2 regions of the Staphylococcus sp. NRL 16/872 genome follow, and region 1 is predicted to be linked to the other one. Evidence: riboswitches for the same ligand, from Rfam matches in the RefSeq annotation. Region 1 holds a riboswitch; the other holds the start of a gene.
What was found. A riboswitch is a leader RNA that binds a small molecule or an ion and turns the genes downstream of it on or off. The one in region 1 is predicted to bind lysine.
Positions count from the first base shown of each region.

Region 2: it holds a riboswitch for lysine, as region 1 does, so the genes downstream of both, MT340_RS06075 (amino acid permease) here and MT340_RS07360 (aspartate kinase) in region 1, are expected to answer to the same signal.

Region 1 is NZ_CP119327.1:1,453,650-1,461,277, forward strand. Features, by position in the region: gene MT340_RS07335 (M20 metallopeptidase family protein) at 1-914, opposite strand, end outside; gene dapD (2,3,4,5-tetrahydropyridine-2,6-dicarboxylate N-acetyltransferase) at 1,098-1,817, opposite strand; gene dapB (4-hydroxy-tetrahydrodipicolinate reductase) at 1,866-2,591, opposite strand; gene dapA (4-hydroxy-tetrahydrodipicolinate synthase) at 2,588-3,475, opposite strand; gene MT340_RS07355 (aspartate-semialdehyde dehydrogenase) at 3,478-4,467, opposite strand; gene MT340_RS07360 (aspartate kinase) at 4,536-5,738, opposite strand; lysine riboswitch at 5,825-6,001, opposite strand; gene MT340_RS07365 (ABC-F family ATP-binding cassette domain-containing protein) at 6,239-7,628, opposite strand, start outside.
Region 2 is NZ_CP119327.1:1,204,167-1,211,794, reverse strand. Features, by position in the region: gene rplT (50S ribosomal protein L20) at 64-420, opposite strand; gene rpmI (50S ribosomal protein L35) at 476-676, opposite strand; gene infC (translation initiation factor IF-3) at 704-1,231, opposite strand; ribosomal protein L20 leader region at 1,254-1,381, opposite strand; gene MT340_RS06075 (amino acid permease) at 1,444-2,937, opposite strand; lysine riboswitch at 3,097-3,272, opposite strand; gene thrS (threonine--tRNA ligase) at 3,323-5,260, opposite strand; gene dnaI (primosomal protein DnaI) at 5,567-6,487, opposite strand; gene MT340_RS06060 (replicative helicase loading/DNA remodeling protein DnaB) at 6,488-7,628, opposite strand, start outside.

The DNA.
Region 1 (7,628 bases):
GCTTGTTCAACACTCACTTTTAATTCAGGGCTATTCATTGTCGCAGGATAACCTTCTTCAAATTTCACTTCACATTCTACGTTGAATAGTAACTGTACGCTTTCTGCAATTTTTTGCATTTGTGTTTTAACCACATTTAAGTCATTGGCGTCGTATGTGCGTACTGTTCCTTCTAAATAACCATTACTTGGAACTGTATTAATTGCTTCACCAGCTTCAAAATGGCCCATATGAACAATGTTACGTTTCAAACCATTTAAATGATACTGTTGAATTTGTCCTACTTGATTTAATACGTGTAATAGGGCTTCACCACATGAATGCCCTTGTTCTTTATCAGCTACGTGACTTGATAATCCTTTTAAAAAGAAACGATATTCTGTGGCGCTTGCTGTAATTTCATTATCACGAATCACCACTTGTCCTTCGTCAGCAAATGGGTTTACATGAATTCCAAATATCGCTTCAATAGGGTAATTATTAAATGCGCCCGCTTTAATTAGACGATTTGCGCCACCACCTGTTTCTTCAGCAGGTTGGAAGATAAACACGACATTATGAGGTAACTCACCATTATCAGCCATTGTTTTACAACGTTTTACAAATAACATTAATGCAGCTGTGTGACCATCATGTCCACAAGCATGCATAATATTATCTGTTTGACTACGATAATCGACTTCATTCTCTTCAAAAATAGGTAAGGCATCAATATCGGCTCTAAAAGCAATAGTATGATCACTATTTCCTTTTAAATAAGCGATTGCGCCTGTTTCAAGTGGTCGTTCATATGAAACACCTAACTCTTCTAAGAAATTGATGATATATTGTGTTGTTTCAAATTCATGCAAACTCAATTCAGGGTGTTGATGTAAGTGTCTTCTATGTTTTATTACAAATTCTAATTCATTCATTTTATCATTCCTTTGTTTACTTAATAATCAGACGTATAGTTATATTCTTTTTTGAAAAATAGTTGCTAGCCTTACTGGAGCTTCATTTTCATAAAAAGAATGAAAAACTTTGGTAATTATACATAAAGGCTGAGACTAAAGTGTCCCAGCCTCTACATACTAAAAATAAAAGCTCAATAAATCTTAATCATTTAACTTTCTTAACGCTGAAACAATTTCACGTTTAGAGTCTTCAACTTCAGACGTTTGTTTAATTACTTTCGCAGGGGTACCAGCTACTACTGCACCAGCTGGGACATCTTGAGTAACAATAGCACCAGCTGCTACGATAGCACCTTCGCCAACTCTTACACCTTCAAGAATAACAGCGTTTGCTCCAATAAGCACATTATCTTCAATCACTACTGGAGAGGCACTTGGCGGCTCAATAACACCAGCTAATACAGCGCCTGCACCGACATGAACGTTCTTACCAGTTGTAGCACGACCGCCTAATGTCGCATTCATATCAATCATTGTGCCTTCGCCAACAACGGCACCAATATTAATAGTAGCGCCCATCATAACTACTGCGCCGTCTTCGATAATGGCTTGTTCACGGATAAAAGCACCTGGTTCAATTCGGGCATTCGTATTTGTTAAATCTTTAAGAGGAATAGCCGAATTACGACGATCCATTTCAATTTCTAAGTCAGTAATGCTAGCTTGGTTGGCTTCGTAGAAAGATTTCCAATCATCCGCTTCACAGAAGATAACTTTTGAATTATCTGATCCAAACACTTTAAATGATTCTGGGAAATTAACATTATTAAATTCTCCATTAACATAAACCTTTAAAGGTGTAGATTTCTTAGCATCACTTATATATTGAATAATTTCTTGTGCAGAAAGGTGTTGTACCATGTTCAATTCTCCTTATTATTTCATTTATTTAAAGATTACTTTCAGTTTTTACAAATTATCAAAAGTGTAATAACCATTTTGTTTATTAATTAACTGTTCAGCAGCTGTTATTGCGCCATTTGCGAAAATATCTTTCGACTGTGCTTTATGAGAAATTGTAATTGTTTCATCTGTTCCTGCAAATAAAACATCATGTTCTCCTACAATCGTGCCACCACGTACTGCATGGATACCAATTTCATCTTTCTCACGTTTTTCAGTGCGTTCATGGCGGTCATAAATAGGGGACACATTGTTACGTAAATCTTTAATAACATCATATAGTTTAACAAGGGTGCCACTTGGCGCATCGACTTTCTTATTATGATGTGCCTCTGTTAATTCGATATCAAAATCTTGTAATAAAGGTACTGCTGTTTCTAAAATTTTAGTTAACACATGAACGCCATAACTCATATTCGCACTAAAGAATACTGGCATACGTTCACTAAGTTCTTCTAATTTAGCAACAAGTTTCTCTTTTTCACCAGTAGTAGCTACGACTAATGGTAATTCGAAATCCTCATTTAAGAGCGGTAATAATAGGTTCGGATTTGAGAAATCGATAGCGATATCCGCTTTATCTTGCGCCTCAGCAATATGGTCAAAATGCGCATAAGGTGTAGCCTCGTTATGTTCAGGCTCGATAACACCTATAATTTCATGACCTTTTTCTTCTGCTAGTCTAGCAACCCGTTGGTTCATCGCACCATAACCAATTAATAAAATTTTCATTCGTGTTCACCCGCTTTAAACTGTTCATATGCATCAACCAATACTTTGGCATCTTCAACTTCTAAAGGTAAAAGAGGTAAGCGTAATTCATACTCTCCGAAACCTAGATAACTTGTTAATGCTTTAATTGGAATTGGATTTACATCAATAGAAAGGGTATCTAATAATTTGCCAATTGGTTCGAAATCTTTAGAAATATCTTGTCCACTTTGTTTAGCATCATATAATGCTTGGAATTCTTTTGGAATAACATTTGCTATAACTGAAATAACGCCATTTCCACCACGTTCGTAAAACTCTACAACATTATCGTCATTACCACTATATAGAGCGAATTCATCTTGATTAATACGTTTTTTTACTTCTTCATAGTATTCAAAGTCATTTGTAGCATCTTTAATTGCGACAATATATTCGTTATGACTTAATGTTTCAACTGTTTCAGGATTAATCGTCATATTTGTTCGTGAAGGTACGTTGTATAGTACAACAGGCAATTTAACTTCATTTGCAATCTTTTCAAAATGTTTAATTAAGCCGCGTTGATTCGTTTTATTGTAATAAGGCGTAATTAACATAATTGCATCTGCGCCTAATTGTTTAGCACGTTGTGAAGCTTGGATAGATTTAGCAGTATTATTCGTACCAGTACCTGCAATAATTGTTACGCGATGATCCACTTGTTTTACTACCACTTCAAGCACTTGTTCTTTTTCTTCTTCAGTTAAAGTAGGGCTCTCAGCTGTCGTACCATTAACTATAATTGCTTGTACACCATTTTCTAATAAGAAATCAACATGTTTTTCTAATGCATTGTAATCCACTTCATTATTTGTGAATGGGGTAGCAAGCGCTACACCAACGCCTTCAAAAATATGTGCCATTATTATCTAGCTCCTTTTAAATTGATTACTTGCTCTAATACTTGAACTGCATTTAATGCTGCACCTTTAAGTAAATTATCAGATGTACACCATACGTGGAATGTATTATCTAATGAATCATCGCGACGAATACGTCCTACAAATACATCGTCTTTACCAGTTGAGTTAATTGCTAATGGATATTCATTATTTTCTGGATTATCTACCAATACAACGCGACTATCTTGATCAAATAAGTCTTTAATTTCTTGAACTGTCGCTTCTTTATCAAGTGTCACATCAATTTCAACACTATGGCTGTCTTGAACAGGTACACGCGCACATGTTGCAGTTACACGTAACTCAGGTTGATTTAAGATTTTGCGTGTTTCATCAATCATTTTTTGTTCTTCTTTTGTATAACCATCCTCTAAAAAGACATCAATATGAGGAAGAACGTTATTATAAATTGGATGTGGGTAAGCTTCAGGGGCTTTACCATTTGCACCCTCAGTTAAATCACGTTTACCCTTAATACCAGAGCCTGAAACCGCTTGATAAGTTGTATAAGCTACACGTTTTAACCCGAATTTATCTTGTAACACTTTTAAGGGTACTACTGATTGAATTGTTGAACAGTTAGGGTTAGCAATGATACCACGTTTAAAGTGGGGCTCATTTACTTCTGGAACAATTAAATCAATATCTTCAGCCATACGCCACTGACTAGAATTATCGATGACAATAGCGCCAGCTTGTTCAAAAATAGGGGCAAATCGTTCACTTGTTCCACCACCAGCACTCATCAATACGTAGTCAAATTTCTCACTTGCTGCTTCTTCTGTAAGTTCTTGAACAATATATGTTTTACCTTGAAACTCAACTGCTTTACCTGCTGATCTTGATGATGAAAATAAAACTAAATCGTCAAATTCAATATTTTTACGATCAAGTGTTTCTAACATTTTTGTTCCTACTAATCCTGTTGCTCCGACTACTGCGATTCTTGTCATAAAAAGTCACTCCATTATTTTATTATTTTGAATTTTTAAAAAATTAATTATAAATAGGATCTTTCAACTTAGATATCAAAAGCATCGTATAAAATTTCAACTGCTTTTTCACCATTCTCTTTATCAATTACATATGAAATACTAATTTCAGACGTTGTTGTTTGATAAAAAGGAATATTAGAATTGATTAGAGTAATAAATGCTTTAGATGCTACACCAGACATATCTCTCATTCCAGAACCAATCAAAGAGATTTTGACGTATTCTTCATTAATTTTATAGTCCAATGCTTCAAATGCTATAGATAACTGCTTCAAAATATTGGAAATTTGATGCGCATCACTATCTTTAATTGAGAAAGATAATTGTAAACCTTCTGTATTAACAATTTGAGAAATCATATCTACATTTACTGAGCCATCTTCTAATGCAGTAAATAATTGTGTTAACAATCTATTATCCGGCAGGGGATAACTGATTGTCACGTGCATCATATGTTTATCTAATGCAACACCTGTTACAGCTTTTTTCTCTAGTATTTCTGTTCTCGGCATAATCCATGTTCCTTTCACATTTGATAATGTTCTACTCAAATAAAGGGGAATGTCGTAATTTTTAGCTAATTCAACGCTTCTTGTTTCAAGGACCCCAGCACCTAAAGCACTCATTTCCATCATTTCTTCATAGGATACATAATCTAAGCGCTTTGCCTTACTAAGTATTCTTGGATCAGTAGCGTACACACCATCAACGTCAGTATAAATTTCACAGGGTATTTGATTACTAGCAGCTAAGGCAACGGCAGTTGTATCAGAACCACCTCGGCCTAACGTTGTTAACTCAAATTCATCATTGATGCCTTGGAAGCCTGCTACAACCAAAACATCTTTATCTTCAAATGCTTTATCAAACGTTTCTGGATTAATTTCGGCAATTCTACTTTTAAGATGATGACCAATTGTTTTAATACCAGCTTGATAACCAGTCATCGATCTAGCATTTACACCGATATCATTCAATACCATAGATAGGTAAGAAACTGTTTGTTGTTCACCAGTAGTTAATAGTAGGGCTAATTCTTCATCTTTAGGTGTTGTAGTAAGATTTGATACATTTTCCATTAATTGGTCTGTAGTTTTGCCCATGGCACTCACCACTACAATTAATTGTTCACCGTCATCCACACGATGTTTAAGCAGTTCTGCGATATTTTTTATTTTTGTAAAATCGGCAACGGATGAACCACCGAACTTCAAAACATTTCGTTTCAAACTTATACCTCCTACATTTTGGGAGGCCCACGCTATAAAAAAAAGAACAAGTTCGGAATGCGCCACGAACTTGTTCATAATTTATATACAAGTGATGCACTCCATTATTAAATAATAATGACAAACTCTCAGCTCTTAACCGCAAAGTCCAACGCTTTACATCTGCGACTATAAAACGTTTCGGCATCGCACCCTTTCAATATTAGCTGTTGCAGACAGTATATCTAATATGTACTAATGATTGATGCGCCTCATCAATTTCTTATTCAATTGTTATGTTTTTTATTATACATAAGGCAATTGTGTCTGTAAACCGATAATTGTGATTTTTTGCAATAGACTGAAAAATCAAAAAGTTAATTTACCAATTAATAGTAATGATACTTCTATTTAGTAAAAAGTAGGGCGTTACGAAAGAGTAAAGTGCATAACTATAAAAATTTTGTTAATTTGCTAAAAAACTCACTCCCCAAAGTAAGATAGGAAGTGAGTTAATAAAATTATTTTTGTAATACGCCAATTTCTTGAAGATATTCTTCGTAAGGAATTTCTTTAGATAATCCGCCTTGTTGATTTAAATCAATCACGCGATTAGCAATAGTGTTAATGAATTCAAAGTCATAAGATGTGAAAATAATTGAACCTTTAAATGATTTTAAGCCATCATTAACAGCAGTAATACTTTCTAAATCAAGGTGGTTCGTTGGTTCATCTAATAGTAAAACGTTTGCGCTTGAAAGCATCATTTTACTTAACATACAACGTACTTTTTCACCACCTGATAAAACACTTGCTTTTTTCTTAACTTCTTCGCCACTGAATAACATACGACCTAAGAAACCACGTAAAAATGTTTCTGTTTGTTCATCTTCAGGTGCATATTGACGTAACCATTCAACTAAGTTCATGTCTACACCTTCGAAGAATTCAGAATTATCTTTAGGGAAGTAACTTAATGATGTAGTGACACCCCATTTAAATGAACCTTCATCTGGTTCCATTTCGCCAGCTAAGATTTTTAATAATGTTGTTTTAGCAATCTCACTATCACCAATAAGAATTGCTTTATCATTAGGGTTCATTGTAAATGAAATATTGTCTAACACTTTTTCGCCATCAATTGTTTTAGAAATACCATCAACAACTAACAAGTCATTACCAATTTCACGTTCTGGTGTGAATTTAACATATGGATAACGTCTTGAAGAAGGTTGAATGTCATCTAACTCAATTTTTTCTAATTGTTTCTTACGACTTGTTGCTTGTTTTGATTTTGAAGCATTCGCAGAGAAACGAGCGATAAAGTCTTGTAACTCTTTCATTTTTTCTTCTTTTTTCTTATTTTGTTCTTGAGCCATTTTTTGTGCTAATTGACTTGATTGATACCAGAAATCATAGTTACCTACATATAATTTGATTTTACCGAAGTCCAAGTCAGCAATATGTGTACACACGTTGTTAAGGAAATGACGGTCATGGGATACAACAATTACAGTATTATCAAAATTAATTAAGAAATCTTCTAACCAATTAATTGCTGGAATATCTAAACCATTGGTAGGCTCATCTAGTAAAAGCACATCAGGGTCACCAAATAAACTTTGTGCTAATAATACTTTTACTTTTTGATTGTTTTCTAATTCAGACATTTGTTTATCTTGTAATTCTGTTGAAATACCTAAACCTGATAATAGAGAAGCAGCATCTGCTTCTGCATTCCAACCGTTCATTTCAGCGAATTCTCCTTCTAATTCTGCTGCACGAATACCATCTTCGTCGCTGAAATCTGGTTTCATATAAATTGCATCTTTCTCTTTCATAACTTCATATAAACGTTCATGTCCCTTAATTACAACATCTAATACACGTTCGTCTTCATAAGCAAAGTGA
Region 2 (7,628 bases), 250 kb from region 1:
CGACAAAGATAACAACCCTTGTCGACATTTTAAGAAAGTTTATTAAAAACTTTTATTGAAATATTATTTTAAAGCTTCTTTAGCTTTTGATACTAATTCAGCAAATGCTTTATCGTCTGAAATAGCTACTTCAGAAAGCATTTTACGGTTGATGTTGATGTCAGCTTTTTTCAAACCGTTCATTAATCTTGAATAGCTGATATCATGTTTACGTGCAGCTGCATTGATACGTGTAATCCATAATTTACGGAAGTCACGTTTACGTTGACGACGGTCACGGAATGCATATTGACCTGATTTCATAACTTGTTGTTTTGCTACTTTATATAATGTGTGTTTTGAACCGAAGTAACCTTTAGCTAATTTAATAGTTTTTTTACGACGGGCTCTTGTTACTGTTCCACCTTTAACTCGTGGCATATTAAATTCCTCCTCAGATATAACTATTTATTATCGTTCTTTTTAACGTCTACAATTATTTTTTGTATGCTAATAATTGTTTTACGCGTTTCATATCGCTTTTAGAAACTAATTTAGCTTTACGTAATTTACGTTTTTGTTTAGTGTTTTTGTTTGCGAATAAGTGAGATGTGAAAGCTCTTGAACGTTTTAATTGACCTGAACCAGTTCTTTTAACACGTTTAGCTGCTCCACGGTGAGTTTTCATTTTTGGCATGATTCATTTCCTCCTACTAATTATGAATTATTTTTCGTTTACAGGCGCTAACATGATAAACATTTGACGCCCTTCCATTTTAGGTTTTTGTTCAACAGTTGCAATATCTTTACATTCGTCAGCAAATTTTTCTAATACACGTTGACCAATTTCTTTATGCGTAATCGCACGACCTCTGAAACGAATAGAAACTTTACATTTATCGCCTTTAGTTAAGAATTTACGTCCATTTTTCAATTTAGTTTGGAAATCGTGTTCCTCAATTGTCGGACTTAAACGAATTTCTTTAACATTGATAACTTTTTGTTTCTTTTTCATTTCTTTTTCTTTTTTCTGTTGTTCGAATTTGTATTTACCGTAATCCATAATTCTTGCAACAGGTGGTTTAGCATTTGGAGCTACAACAACTAGGTCTAATTCTACACGTTCAGCCATTTCTAAAGCTTCACGTTTAGATTTAACACCGATTTGGTCTCCATTTTGGCCAATTACACGTAATTCTTTTGCACGAATTTTTTCGTTAACTTGCGTTTGATCTTTTGCTATGGTTGACACCTCCCAAAATTTTACGAAATGTTCCAAGTAAAAAGAGCGGGCGTAAAACGCCCGCTCTTCACTCATACACATTAAATGTGTGACATGATTAACCTGCCAACTGCTCAAAGCGTCGCTACAGGTGAGAAACGGGTGTTTCTACTTGGTTCGTTTCGTATTCAACGTTTATAATCATATCAGCATTTATCATGTAAGTCAACAATTATTTTAATTTAATGATGTTTAATATCATCCATTTTAACATCTTGACGTAAATCTACTTTATCAAGTGGTATTAATTTAGTTTTATATCTAATTTTATGGTAGATATAAAATGCTAAGAATACTGGAATACCCATGTAAGTAATAACAAAGCGATTTAAATCAAAGTGCCCTGTTTTAATGAAATCTACGTCTTGTCCTATAATAACAATCACACATAAAATTCCTGCAAATATTGGACCAAATGGGAACCATTTAGCTTTATATTTTAATTCGCTCTTATGGTGATGTTGTTTATCAAAGGCTCTTCTAAATCTATAATGACTGATTGCAATACCAACCCATGCAATAAATCCAGTCATACCACTTGCTGCAACGATGTATTCATATGCACCGCCACTAAGTTTTTGAACTAAGAAAATAACAATAACTAAAACACCTGTAGCAATTAATGCTAGATAAGGTACACCGTATTTATTCGTTTTGCCAAATGTATCAAATGCTAATTTATCTTTACTCATTGAATATAACATACGTGTTGAAGCGTACATTCCTGAGTTACCAGCAGATAATACTGAAGTTAAAATAACTGCGTTCATGAATGAAGCGGCAAAAGCTAAACCAGCATTTTTAAATACAAGTGTAAATGGAGAAGTTGCAATACTATCATCTCCACCCATTAAAGCATTGCTATCATAAGGAATTAGCATACCTATCACAAAAATGGCTAAGATATAGAATAATAAAATTCTCCAGAATACTTGTTTAATCGCCTTAGGGACAGCACGTTCTGGATTCTCAGATTCACCAGCAGTGATACCGATTAATTCAGTACCTTGGAAAGAGAAACCTGCAACTAAGAATACGCCTAGAATTGATAATAAACTACCTCCTAGGTTTCCTCCTAAGATTGGACCATCACCTTTAGTGAATGTTTCAAATCCAACAAACTTACCACCCATAATTCCTAATATAGTTAATAATCCTATAATGATAAATATAATAACTGTTACTACTTTAATTAATGCAAACCAATATTCACTTTCACCATAAACTCTTACTGATAAAGAGTTAAGAGCAAAAATAATAACTAAAAAGATACAACTCCATACCCATGCTGGAATACCAGCCATAGGTGTCCAATATTGAATGACTTGTGCAGCTATTGTAACATCAGCTGCTACTGTAATTACCCAGTTAAACCAATAGTTCCAACCTAAAGCAAATCCTAATGAAGGATCTACAAATCGTGTAGCATATGTACTGAAGGAACCAGATACAGGTAAATACGTTGCCATCTCACCTAATGAAGTCATTAAGAAGAATACCATAGCACCAATAATAGCATAAGCGATTAATGCACCGAGTGCGCCTGCATCATGAATAGCGCCACCGGAGGTCATGAATAAACCTGTCCCTATGCATCCTCCCATTGCTATCATGGATATATGACGATCTTTCAAACCACGTTTGATACCACCGTCTTGATTTTCGACTTTACTCATAGAAGCTTCCTTTCCTTCTGTAGAGGCTAACTAGAAACGTTTTATTTGCTATGTGTTGATAATTAACTTATCAAATTCATATTTTACGAATTATGTAAAATTAAAAATCGAAATAAAAAAGATTGCATACCTTAGAGATATGCAACCTTTTGCTTAATCTATATCGGTAGCACATCACAAATTGTGACAGTACAGTTTCTATTCGACAACTGTCCCAACAAATGATAATTATGGTTATCATTTGTTTCGGCAACTTTACCTTTCACTCTTTCAACATATGTTCCATAACAACTTCTGAAGAGTTACTAATCAAAGTTGCAACCTCTAACTCATTTTTTATATTTACTAATTTGTAATATACATTAAGCGTTCATTTTTATCAAGACTATCTATGTTTTTTTAAGCGAATTTCATCAATTAAATTCCAAATAAATTCATCTTTTTCAACAGTTTCTTGATCTTGTGAACCGTATTTACGCACATTTACTTCATTATTTTCAACTTCTTTGTCCCCTACAACGATTTGATAAGGAATTTTTTGCATTTGTGCTTCACGGATTTTGTATCCCATTTTTTCATTGCGGTCATCAATTTCTACACGAACACCTTGAGATTTTAATTCGTCTTGAAGATTTTTCGCATAGTCATAATGTAAATCAACGTTTACAGGAATGATTTCAACTTGTTTTGGTGCTAACCAAGTTGGGAAGGCACCTTTAGTTTCTTCAGTTAAGAAAGCTACGAAACGTTCCATAGTTGATACAACACCGCGGTGGATAACTACTGGACGATGGTTTTCACCATCACTACCAATATATGTTAATTCAAAACGTTCTGGTAATAAGAAGTCAATTTGAGCAGTTGATAAAGTTTCTTCTTTACCCATTGCTGTTTTAACTTGAACGTCTAATTTAGGGCCGTAGAATGCCGCTTCACCAATTGCTTCAACATATGGTAAGTTCATTTCATCGACTGCTTCTTTAAGCATTGATTCAGCTTTATTCCACATTTCATCGTCATCCATATATTTTTCTTTATCTTCTGGATCTCTGTAACTCAAACGGAAAGTATAATCTTCAAATCCGAAGTCTTTATATACATCTTGAATCATGTGTACAACACGTTTGAATTCATCTTTAATTTGGTCTGGACGAACAAAGATATGAGAATCGTTTAAAGTCATACCTCTTACACGCTGCAAGCCTGATACAGCACCACTCGCTTCATAACGATGCATAGTACCTAATTCAGCGATACGAATTGGTAATTCACGATATGAATGTGGTCTATTATTATAAACCATCATATGATGAGGACAGTTCATTGGACGTAATACCATTTCTTCTGTTTCATCTAATTTCATAGGTGGGAACATATCATCTCTATAGTGATCCCAGTGACCTGAAGTTTTGTATAATTCAACATTCGCTAATACTGGAGTATAAACGTGGTCGTAACCCATACTTACTTCTTTATCTACGATATAACGTTCGATTTCACGACGAATAGTAGCACCATTCGGTAACCATAAAGGTAAACCAGCACCTACTAATTGGTTATTAGTAAATAACTCTAAATCCTTACCGATACGACGGTGATCACGTTCACGACGTTCTTCTAACATTTGTAAATGCGCTTTTAATTCTTTTTTATCGAAAAATGCAGTACCGTAAATACGTTGTAACATTTTATTATTGCTATCGCCACGCCAATAAGCACCAGCAGTAGATAATAATTTGAATTCTTTAATTTTTGAAGTAGATGGTACATGTACACCTCTACATAAATCTGTAAATTCACCTTGAGAATATAATGTTACATTTTCATCTTCAGGGATTGCATCAATTAATTCTAATTTATAAGGATCATCTTTAAAGAAATCTTTCGCTTCTTCTCTAGAAACAACTTTACGTTCAATTTTATGATTTTCATCAACGATTTGTTTCATAGTTTTTTCAATTTTTTCAAAATCATCAGAAGATACTTTTTCATCCATATCAAAATCATAGTAGAAACCGTCTTCAATAACTGGCCCTACACCAAATTTTACGTTACCATATAAACGTTTTAAAGCTTGAGCCATTAAATGAGCAGTAGAATGACGTAAAACTTCTAATGCTTCCTCACTTCCTGGTGTAACGATTTCAATTTCACCATCTTCTTCTAATGGTCTAGTTAAGTCAACCATTTGACCATTAAATTTACCAGCCACAGCTTTTTTTCTTAATCCAGGACTAATTGATTGTGCAATATCTTCAGTAGTAGTTCCATTATCGAACGCTTTTGAATTACCATCTGGGAATTGAATATTAATTCGATCCATTATATAACCCTCCAATTATAAATTCTATCATCGTTGAAAATAAAAAAACTCGCCCCCTATATAAGGGACGAGTTCGTCGTGGTACCACCCTAGTTATTTAGCAAATGCTAAATATCTCTACATAAGATAACGGTCTTGAGCCGAACACTGATTACCAGCGCCTTAAAATGAAGGAGTAATAATTTAATATATTAGCTAAATTCACACCATACATTAGCTCTCTGTATAATAGTAATTAAATTATCATATCTTCATTAATTTCAACGATTTAGATTTAAGTTCATTATACATCACTTACTGTAAATTTCAATTGTTTCGTAAATTTTCTCCATCTAAATAATAAGAATTCGATAAACTCTTAATTCTTTCAACAATTCTAGCCGCTTTCGTTTGCTCAGCGCCTTCACGCGTATTAGATAAATGATGCTCTAATTCATCTAAATTTAAATTAGATGAAAAGAAAGTCGGTAGTTCCTGAACCATACGATAATGAAGCAACGGTCCAATGACTTCATCTCTAACCCATGGCGTTACTTCTTCTGCACCAATATCATCTAACATTAAAATATTGGCTTCTCTAATACGTTGTAATTTCTTCTCATAACTTCCATCTTTGAATCCACTTTTTAATGTACGAATATATTCTGGAAGATACACAATCGTTGAAGCAACGTTTTTAGATTTTAATTGATTAGCTATAGCGCCTAATATAAATGATTTACCTGTACCAAATGGACCATGAATATATAGACCTTTGACATTTTCTTTATTCACTAGTTTCTTACAAATATCATTAACAGCCATCGCAATTTCTAAACGATGACGTCCATTTGTGTAAATATCTTTAACCTTAGCATCCAGTGTGTCGCGTTGCATATGATGTGCAGTAATGAGTTGAGAATTATATCTTGCTTCATCATGTTTAACCTTACATGGACATTGTTTGTATCTAATTTTAATGCGCTCATTTTCAATATAAAGTTCAGGTGTATGACCTTTAACAAAATTAGGACATTGTTCATAATCATGGCCATCATAACGTTTTTGTTGATCTTTATACTCTTGTAAAATATTTAAATCGTTATCTATCATTTTATTTGTTAATTCTGATTTGTGTTGTATTAAGAATTGTTTAACATCTTCGTCATTTAGAACTTGTTGTTTAATTTTAGCAATCCGTTGTTCTAAATCGCTGTTTGATCCAATAATACTACTAAACGATTTCATCTAATCCTCCTCCCAGTCTTGAGCTAATTGAGCGCGAAACGCTTCTCTATCTTTTTCGAGTTGTGCATCATGTTCATCTTTATTTACTGATGATTGTTGATCTCTATTTTTCAACCATTTTGGTGTTTTTTCTCTTGAAACTATCTCTTTATTTTTTGAATAACGTCGACGTGATTGGTTTGAGTTATAACTTTTAGAAGAAGAACTATCTTCTTTAGTTTTTAAAGCATAGTTATATGCTTGTTGTGCTGTTTTAATACCCAACTTTTTCCAATTTGAGGCAATTTCAAATATATACGTTTTAGGTAGTTTCATATCATTTTTTAACATGACAAATTGTAGCAAAATATTGATAACACCAAATGATAATTTCTCACGTTCTATTAATTCTTCAATCATTCTTTTTTGTTGTAATGTAGGTTCTGATTCTGACCATGAAGATAGCATATCAATTGGACTTGTCGCTTCCAACAAGTCAAACCATTCATCAGTTGATGTTTTAACATCTTCTTGTGCATGCTCATTTTGACTTACAGATGATGATTGTTTACTCTCATTTGTCTTCACTTGTAATTCAGGAAGTTGTTGGTTATGTTCTATTAAATAATATGAACGCGCATGCTTTCTCATTTCTTCAAAAGAAAGTTGTTGATCACTCGTAATAGAGTTTAAAATGATTCGCTTCATTGAATCAGGCGTTAATCCATACAACGTAGCTAACTGAATAATTAATTGGCGTGTTTCTTTAGTTAGCAATTCACTACTAATAAAATGATGTTGCAACATTTCTTTTAACATATCAAATTCAAATGTTTCATTTGATAAATCAATACCTACATATGAAGATTCTTTTTTAATTGTAGAAGAATCTACTCGTATATTTTTCTGAGGGACTTTAAAGACGTCTGTAAATTTACGAGTCACTTGTTGAAATCCTTCCAAATTTGGTTCATCTTTTTCAAAATAAGCTTTTAAACGCTTATAACGTTTATTATCTACTTCATTATACAAATAAACAGACAGCATAGGGTCATTAAAGAATTGATAAGCCGTTGGAGGTTTGATTAGCTCATAAATAAAAAAAGATTGCTGATGATTGTGTTTAACATATGTTTTGATTAACCCAATCGCTTCTAAAGCA